DNA from 2 places in the Stenotrophomonas sp. STEN225 genome. Region 1 is predicted to be linked to the other one. Evidence: riboswitches for the same ligand, from Rfam matches in the RefSeq annotation. Region 1 holds a riboswitch; the other holds the start of a gene.
The links. A riboswitch is a leader RNA that binds a small molecule or an ion and turns the genes downstream of it on or off. The one in region 1 is predicted to bind thiamine pyrophosphate.
Positions count from the first base shown of each region.

Region 2: it holds a riboswitch for thiamine pyrophosphate, as region 1 does, so the genes downstream of both, ACVOJ1_RS05075 (TonB-dependent receptor) here and thiC (phosphomethylpyrimidine synthase ThiC) in region 1, are expected to answer to the same signal.

Region 1 is NZ_JBRRBV010000008.1:80,795-85,382, reverse strand. Features, by position in the region: gene ACVOJ1_RS10190 (ion channel) at 1-558, opposite strand, end outside; gene thiC (phosphomethylpyrimidine synthase ThiC) at 656-2,500, opposite strand; TPP riboswitch at 2,583-2,683, opposite strand; gene ACVOJ1_RS10180 (BCCT family transporter) at 2,928-4,505, shown strand.
Region 2 is NZ_JBRRBV010000003.1:244,123-248,710, reverse strand. Features, by position in the region: gene ACVOJ1_RS05090 (response regulator) at 1-189, shown strand, start outside; gene ACVOJ1_RS05085 (glycine zipper 2TM domain-containing protein) at 378-761, shown strand; gene ACVOJ1_RS05080 (phosphotransferase enzyme family protein) at 886-2,010, shown strand; TPP riboswitch at 2,054-2,148, shown strand; gene ACVOJ1_RS05075 (TonB-dependent receptor) at 2,219-4,408, shown strand; gene pnuC (nicotinamide riboside transporter PnuC) at 4,417-4,588, shown strand, end outside.

The sequences.
Region 1 (4,588 bases):
CACGACATCGCTCAGGCCGACCCCGGACAGCAAGCTGAAGCTCAGATAAAGCAGCTCCATCCAGCTTCGCTGAGGTCCCTCGCTGCTGCCCTGGAAACTGCCCGGATACCACTGTTGGCACACCCCAAATGCGAAGGCGAATGCCCACGCCAGCAACGTGAAGGTGGCGCCGGCCGCGAACAGTTCGTCGCGGGTGACTTTGTGGTCCTGCAGCATGTAGGCGATCAGCGCGCCGGCCGTATAGAAGTAGAGCAGGCTCTCCAGCAGCTGCGCGGTGGTCACCAGCGCGGCGCGGTCCAGCAGCGCGCCGGCGATGGAGAACACCACCGCCGGAATCGCCAGCAGCAGTGCCAGCCATGTACCCAACGGGCTGCGCTGGACCACCCACAACGCCAGGCCCAGCACCGCCATTCCAAACATGCCCAATGCGGCGCGGCCGGCGGCCGTGTCGTCCAGCGCGGGATACAGCATCACCGCCAGCAGCTGCGCGCCCAGCAGCCACGCGGACGGATGGCGGCGGGCGATGGCCAGCCAGCGGGTGGTCACGGCAACAGGCATGGCGTCCCTTCCCCGGAAAGATGGGCGGAGGATAACGGGATGCGCGTGAGGCGCGCGATGCAGCGCCGCCGGGGCACGCCCGGCGACGCCAGTCCGATCAGCCCTGCTGGTAGACCTCCGCGCCCGCAGCGCGGAACTGCTCGGACTTCTCCTTCATTCCGGCCTCGGCGTACTCGCGCACGTCCTGGGTGATCTTCATCGAGCAGAAGTGCGGCCCGCACATCGAGCAGAAGTGCGCCAGCTTGTGCGCGTCCTTGGGCAGCGTCTCGTCATGGAATTCCTTTGCCTTCTCCGGGTCCAGCCCGAGGTGGAACTGGTCTTCCCAACGGAACTCGAAGCGCGCCTTGCTCAATGCGTTGTCGCGGACCTGCGCGCCCGGATGCCCCTTGGCCAGGTCGGCCGCATGTGCGGCGATGCGATAGGCCATGATGCCGTCGCGCACATCCTGGCGGTTGGGCAGGCCAAGGTGTTCCTTCGGCGTCACGTAGCAGAGCATCGCGGTACCGAACCAACCGATCATCGCTGCGCCGATGGCACTGGTGATGTGGTCATAGCCGGGCGCGATGTCCGTGGTCAGCGGCCCCAGCGTATAGAACGGAGCCTCACCACATTCGCGCAGCTGCTTGTCCATGTTTTCCTTGATCAGCTGCATCGGCACGTGCCCGGGACCTTCGATCATCGTCTGCACGTCATGCTTCCATGCGATCTTCGTCAGCTCGCCCAGCGTTTCCAGCTCGCCGAACTGCGCCGCGTCGTTGGCGTCTGCGATGCAGCCCGGGCGCAGCCCATCGCCCAGCGAGAAGGTCACGTCGTAGGCCTTCATGATTTCGCAGATGTCTTCGAAGTGCGTGTAGAGGAAATTCTCCTTGTGATGGGCCAGGCACCACTTGGCCATGATCGAGCCGCCGCGACTGACGATGCCGGTCACCCGCTTGGCGGTCAGCGGCACGTAGCGCAGCAGCACGCCGGCATGGATGGTGAAGTAGTCCACGCCCTGTTCGGCCTGTTCGATCAACGTGTCGCGGAAGATCTCCCAGGTCAGTGCCTCGGCACGGCCATCGACCTTCTCCAGGGCCTGATAGATCGGCACCGTGCCGATCGCCACCGGCGAGTTGCGGATGATCCACTCGCGGGTCTCGTGGATGTGCTTGCCGGTGGACAGGTCCATCACCGTATCGCCCCCCCAGCGGATCGCCCACACCAGCTTCTCCACTTCCTCGGCGATGCCGGATGACACCGCGCTGTTGCCGATGTTGGCGTTGATCTTGGTCAGGAAGTTGCGGCCGATGATCATCGGCTCGCTTTCCGGGTGGTTGATGTTGTTGGGCAGCACCGCCCGGCCACGGGCGATTTCGTCGCGGACGAACTCCGGGGTGATGATCTTCTGGATTGATGCGCCGAAGGCTTCGCCCGGATGCTGCTGCAGCAGGCCTGCATCGCGGATCGCGTCCAGCCGCTGGTTCTCGCGGATGGCGACGAATTCCATCTCAGGCGTGATGATGCCGCGGCGCGCATAGTGCATCTGGGTGACATTGCCACCCGCACGGGCGCGGCGCGGCAGGCTGCGGGCCGGGAAGCGCACCGCATCGAGCTTCGGGTCGTGCTCGCGATCGCGGCCGAAGGAAGAGCTCAGGCCATCAAGCTGTTCGGTGTCACCCCGCGCTTCGACCCAGGCACGGCGCAGGGCCGGCAAGCCCGCGGACAGGTCGATGCGCACGTCAGGATCGGTGTAGGGGCCGGAGGTGTCATACACCGTGACCGGCGCGTTCTCTTCGCCGCCGAACAGGGTCGGCGTGCGGCTCAGTGTGATCTCGCGCATCGGCACGCGCAGGTCCGGGCGCGAGCCGGTGACATGGATCTTGCGCGAGCCGGGAATCGGCCGGGTCACGGATTCGGAGAGTTGCTGGGCCTGTTGCTGCAGGGCGGAGAGCTGTGCGTTCATCGGGCATCGTCCAGGAGGGTCAGGGACGAAGCGGCGGCGCACTGCCCCCGCACGCGGACGGCCCTTGGGCCGCGTCCGGGTTCGGTTGCATTGCAAAGCTTCCCTACGCCGGTATGAGCCGGATCAGGTTCCAAGGGACTGTCTCAACCGTGGCCGATGGCCGCGGTACCCCCGCTTCTTGCCGGCATTAGACCATAGAAGTCCTGCAACAGGGCGAGCCTACGGGGCGGCTGCGCGTCACGCGACATTGATGAATTAACGCAACCATGACGTCGCGTTCAGTAACGTGCACGCGCATCGTGTCGCTGCGACCGATGACGCATCGCCGCCATCGCGGCCCCTGCCCGGCTAGCGCTCGAGTGCCGCCGGCCCCTCGCTGCAAGCATTTGCTCGCTCCCTCAATCCCTTTGATCGGAGAAGCTCCTTCATGGTGTTTCGTGTTTCCATCGCACTGGTCCTGTTGCTGGTGCTGCTTGCCGGCGTAGCACCCGGTCCCTTCAACGCCGTGGTGCAGAGCATCCTCGGCGAACTCATCCGCGGCATCGGCTGGCTGTACCTGCTGGTGGTGTTCCTGGCGCTGGTGTTCCTGATGTACCTGGCGTTCGGCCGCTTCGGCAACCTGCGCATCGGTGGCGAAGACGCCGAACCCGAATTCTCGCGGGCCAGCTGGATGTCGATGCTGTTCGCCGCCGGCATGGGCATCGGCCTGGTGTTCTGGGGGGCGGCCGAGCCGATCTCCCACTTCAGCAAGCCGCCGGAAGGACTGGCACCGGAAAGCATGGACGCCGCACGTGCAGCGATGCGCTATGCGTTCTTCCACTGGGGCCTGCATCCGTGGGCGATCTACGCGCTGATCGGTCTGGCAATGGCGTGGTTCCAGTTCAACCGCAACGGCCGCGGGCTGGTCAGCGACATGCTGCAGCCGATCATCGGTCATCATCATCGGGGCTGGATCGGACGAATTGTCAACATTGCCGCGGTGGTGGCCACGGCAATCGGTGTGGCCACCACGTTGGGCTTCGGCACCATCCAGATCGCAGCCGGCATGCAGCGCGTGTTCGGCGTGCATGCCGGTGTGCCGCTGCAGCTGACCATCATCGCCGTCGCCTTCGTGCTGTACATGGCCTCCACCCTCAGCGGCGTGGAGCGCGGCGTGAAATGGCTGTCGAACTTCAACCTGGCACTGGCCGCCCTGCTGCTGGCACTGGTCCTGGTGCTCGGGCCGACCGGCGCGATCTTCAATACCTTCACCACGACGCTGGGGTCCTACCTGAACCAGCTGGTGACGATGAGCCTGCGCATGTCACCGTTCTCCTCCAGTACGTGGGTCGCCGACTGGACGATCTTCTACTGGGCCTGGTGGATTTCCTGGGCACCGTTCGTGGGTTCGTTCATCGCGCGCATCTCGCGTGGCCGCAGCGTGCGCGAGTTCGTGGTGGGCGTGGTACTGGCGCCGACGCTGCTGGGCTTCTTCTGGTTCTCGGTGTTCGGTGGCACCGCGATCTGGTCGCAGATCTTCGGCCATGCAGACCTGGTACAGGCGCTGGGCAACGGCTATGAGACCGTACTGTTCACCCTGTTCGACAGCATGCCGCTGCCATTGCTGCTGTCGTGCATCGCGCTGGTTCTGCTGATGATCTTCTTCGTGACCTCGGCTGACTCGGCGGTGCTGGTGCTGGCCAGCATGTCCACCGACGAGGCAGGCGACCCGCCCGCCAAGCGCAAGCTGGCCTGGGGTGTGGGCATCGCGCTGATCGCAGGTGCGTTGCTGCTGGCCGGCGGCCTCGACGCGCTGCAGGGCATGATCACGATCTCGGCACTGCCATTCGCGCTGCTGATGGTGCTGGTGATGGTCTCGCTGTACCGGGTACTGGACCAGGAGTACACGCGGGAGCGGCGGCAGGCACAGCGCCAGCGGCACATGATCGATGCGTGGATCGCGCGCGAAATGGCGGCACAGGAAGAAACCCAGGCCGAAGCAGCGCGCGCGCAGGATTCGGATTGAGGGTGTTCGGCAGCCTGCGCCGGAAAAACACGAAGGGGTCGGATCCGTTTCCTCTGGAAAACGGATCCGACCCCAACCCACAG
Region 2 (4,588 bases), on a different contig from region 1:
AAACCGCTGTCGCCGCGCGAACTGGAGGTGCTGAGGTTGCTCGGCACCGGCATGACGGTGAAGGAGATCTCGGTGCAGCTGCACAAGAGCGTCAGCACCATCAGCCGGCAGAAGGGCGATGCGATGCTGAAGCTGGGCCTGAAAGGCGATGCGGAGCTGTTCGACTATCTGCGTGACGGCAAAATCTGAATCCTGGCCATCCGGCCATTGAACTTTCAGGCAGGCTTCATGCCGTCTGACGCTAGATGAATACGCACGCCGCCCAGTGGCCCACGCAATGTTCCGGCAATCTCCGGGCGCCAGCGTGGTCACTACGGCAGCCAGGGCGCCCGCGCCCTCCCTGCCCACCGTGGCATGCCCCTACAGGAGAACCGAACATGCTCAGTACTTCCGCTCTCAGCTTCCGTGGCGTGGCGATGGCCCTGGCCCTGCTGGCCGGTGTCGCCGTGGTCAGCGACGCCAGCGCCATGTCGAGGAAGGACAAGCGCACCGTCGTCGGTGCGGTGGTGGGCGGCGTCGCCGGCCACCTGATCTCCAATGGCGATCCGGCCGCCACCGTCGGCGGTGCCGTGGCCGGCGGCGCGATCGGCAACCTGACCACCCCGGACCGCCACGACCGTCGTTATGACCGCCGCTACGACCGCGGCTACCAGCGCGGCTACGACCGGGGCTATGGCTATCGGGACCGCGGTCATGACCGCCGCTGGCGCGACAGCGACCGCCGCTACTACCACGACCGCGGTCGCCACCGCGGCTGGTAACCCTCGCCGGCACTGCCCGGCATCACCGGCAAACGGGCGGGTCGATGACCCGCCCGTTTGCGTCCGGGCCGTCCATGGCGTTGAATGCGCAGCCCTGGATGACTCCTTTGCCCCCGGCCCCCGCATGACCTCCACCGCCCACCGCGTGCAGGGCCTCAACAACGATGAGGTCGCTGCCGACTGGCCCGCGATCGATGCAGCCGAGGTCGCCTGGCTGGCCCGCCGTTATCCGGTGCTGGACGCGGACAGCGCCCTGCGTTGGCACAGCCCCCGGCCGTTGTCGGCCGCCGCGCTGGTCGAGGGTACCCGCGGCCGGGTGTTCATCAAGCGCCACCACCGCAGCGTGCGCAGTGCCGCCTGCCTGCAGGAGGAACACCGCTTCATCGCCCATCTGGACGCTGCCGGCGTGCCGGTGGTGAAGGTTCTGCCCACCGCCGGAGGCGACAGCGCCATCGAGCATGGGCCTTGGACCTATGAACTGCATTCACCGGGGGTGGGTGACGATCTGTACCGCGACGCCGCCTCCTGGACGCTGCTGACGGACATCGCACGGGCGCATTCTGCCGGACGCATGCTGGCCCGGCTGCATCAGGCCGCCGCCAGCTACCAGGCCCCACAGCGCAGCACGCATGTCCTGGTGGCACGCGACGAGCTGATCCGCGCCGCCGACCCCATCAGCGCGCTGGAAGCGGGTCTTCCCGACCGCCCGGGACTGGCGCGCTACCTGGCGCGGATTCCGTGGCAGGCGCAGCTGCGCCGCGACGTCCTGCCCTGGCATGCCGGCCTGGCCGAGCGCCTGTCCGCCGAGCCGCCGCTGTGGGCGCACAACGACTGGCATGTCTCCAACCTGCTGTGGCGCGGCGACGACGTCAGCACCGTGCTGGATTTCGGCCTCGCCTCACCTACCAGCGCGCTGTTCGACCTGGCCACCGCGATCGAGCGCAATGCCGTGGCCTGGCTGGAGCTGGAGCGGGGCCATGAGGCGGTGCGCATCGACATCGCGCTGGCGCTGCTCGACGGCTACCGCGAAGTGCTGCCGTTGTCGGCCACCCGCCTGCACCTGCTGGCGGACCTGCTGCCGATGGTCCACTTCGACTTCGCACTGTCCGAAGTGGAGTACTTCGAAGGCATCACCGGCTCGACAGCGAACGCCGATGTCGCCTGGTATCCCTTCATGCTGGGCCATGCCGCGTGGTTCGCCAGCGCACCCGGCCAGGCCCTGCTGCAGGCGCTGCATGCCGCCGCCTGAAGGGCATCGGCTCGCAAATCCCTGCCATCTGTAGTGAAATAGCGGCCTGAAGCGGGGGTGCCTGGATCTGCAGGCTGAGAGAGTCCCTTGGAACCTGATCCGGTTTGCACCGGCGTAGGGAGCTTTGAGCCGCAGCCACACCCCCGTTCCGGGCCGGTGCACCTGCGCGCCGTCGCTTCGTCTCCCCTGTTGTCCGAAGACGAATCGAATGAACCGCTGCCTGCGTCCCACCCTGCTCGCTCTCGCCCTCTGTGCCGCGCTGCCGCTGCATGCCAGCGAGGCTGGAGCCTCCCCCGACGTGACAGCCGACAGCGGCGAACGTTCGCCCACCGAGCTGGCAGCGGTCCGCGTGCAGGCCGGCAGGCCGGCGGCCGACAGCGCGCGGGTCAGTGCATTCGGCGCCGGCTCCTGGAAGGACACCCCGGCCTCGGTGAACGTGCTCGAACGCGACTACCTCGACCGTCGACAGGTGCGCTCGTTGTCCGAACTGGCCAGCAATGACGCCTCGCTCGGTGATGCCTACGCGCCGGTGGGCTACTACCAGAACGTCGCCATCCGCGGCTTCGCGCTCGATGCCGCCACCGGCTACCGCTTCAACGGGCTGGCCATCGCCGGCGAACAGCGGCTGGCGCTGGAGAACGTGCAGGCGGTGGAGATCCTGAAGGGTGAAGCCGGCCTCGCCGCGGGGGTGATGGCACCCGGCGGCATCATCAACTACATCGGCAAGCGCCCGGCCGAAGTGCGCACGGCTACCCTTGGCACCGATTCGGAAGGCTCGCGCTATGCCGCCGTCGATGTCGGCCACTGGATCACGCCGCGTTTCGGCATCCGCCTCAATGCCGCCTGGGAGGGCAGCGAGTCCTACGTCGAGCACGCCGACGGCCGCCGCAACTTCTATTCGCTTGCAGCGGACTGGCTGATCGGCGAGCGCGGCAAGCTGGAAGTGGACGCCAACTACCAGACCAGTTCGCAGCGCTCGGTGTCCGGTTACCAGCTGCTGGGCGCACGGGAGCTGCCTCGTGGCGTCGACCGCGAGCACCTGCTGGGCTATCAGCCGTGGCAGCGCCCGGTGGAAATCGCCAGCACCAACATCACCGCCGTACACACCTACGACTTCAACGAGCGCTGGCAGTCGCGGCTGTCGGTGGGCCACAGCCGCTCGGTGATCGACGACAACGTCGCCTTCGCCTATGGCTGCTACTACGCCGACGCGTGCGCTGATGGCAGCGTGCCCGGCAACTACTTCGCCCCCAACGGCGACTACGACATCTACGACTACCGCAGTCCGGACGATACCCGCCGCAACCAGCAGGCGCGCGCCGAGCTGCGTGGCCGCTTCGACACCGGCAGCGTCGGCCACCAGCTGACGGTCGGCGCCGACACGTTCCGCCGCACGGTGGACAGGCGACCGAGCGTCAACGAGTACGTAGGCAGCAGCAACATCCACGACACGCAGGTGCCGGTGTACGAGCCCTCGCCGCTGATGCCCGGCCCGTCCGCACGGCGTCTGGACAGCCGCCAGACCGCCGTGTTCGTGCTGGACCGCATGCAGTTCGGCGATGACTGGCAGTGGCTGGCCGGTGGCCGCTTCGTCCGCCTGGACGAGCGCGCGTACGACAAGCGCGGCACGCCGCAGCGGCACAGCCGGCTGTCGCGCTTCCTGCCGCAGACCGCGCTGGTATGGAAGGCCACCGACCAGCTCAATGCGTACGCCAGTTATGTGCGCGGCATTGCGCTGGGCCAAGAGGCACCGTTCTGGACCTCCAACGCCGATGCCTTCCTGCCGGCGGTGCAGTCACGGCAGCTGGAAGCCGGCGTCAAGTACGTGCCAGCTGCCTCGCTCACCCTGGGCGCCGCGCTGTTCCGCATCTCGCAGCCCTACCAGTACGCCATGCCGGATGACAGCGATGCCGGTTACACCTTCGTCGAGCGCGGCACGCAGACCCATACCGGCCTGGAGCTGACCGCCAACGGCCAGCTGACCGATGCGCTGCAGATCGTCGCCAGCGCCAGCGTGCTGCAGGCGCGTGCACGCGATACCGACACGCCGGGCCAGGAAGGCCATCAGCTGGTGAACGTGCCGAAGGTGCGTGCCAGTGTGCACCTGGCCTACGCACTGCCGTTCGTGCAGGGCCTGGATGTCACCGGTGGCTGGCGCTATGCCGCCGCCAATGTGGCCCGTGCCGACGGCGGCGTACGCGCGCCGGACTATTCGGTGTTCGATGCCGGCCTGCGCTTCCGCCACCGCGTGCATGAGCGCGCCGTGACCTGGAACCTGTCGGTGGACAACGTGTTCAACCGCTTCTACTGGCGCGACACCGGCAGCAGCGGCGGTGACTACTACCTGTTCCCCGGCGCACCGCGACAGGCACGCCTGTCGGTGACGTTCGCGCTGTGAGCGGCGCCGTGCTCGAGTGGACCGCCGCGCTGTGCAGCGTGCTGGGCGTATGGCTGATGGCGCGCCGGCGGCTGGCAGCGTGGCCGGTCGGCCTGCTGTCGGTGGCGCTGTACGGCCTGGTGTTCGCCGAGGCCAGGCTGTACTCCGACACGCTGCTGCAGGTCGCCTTCGCCGGCTTCC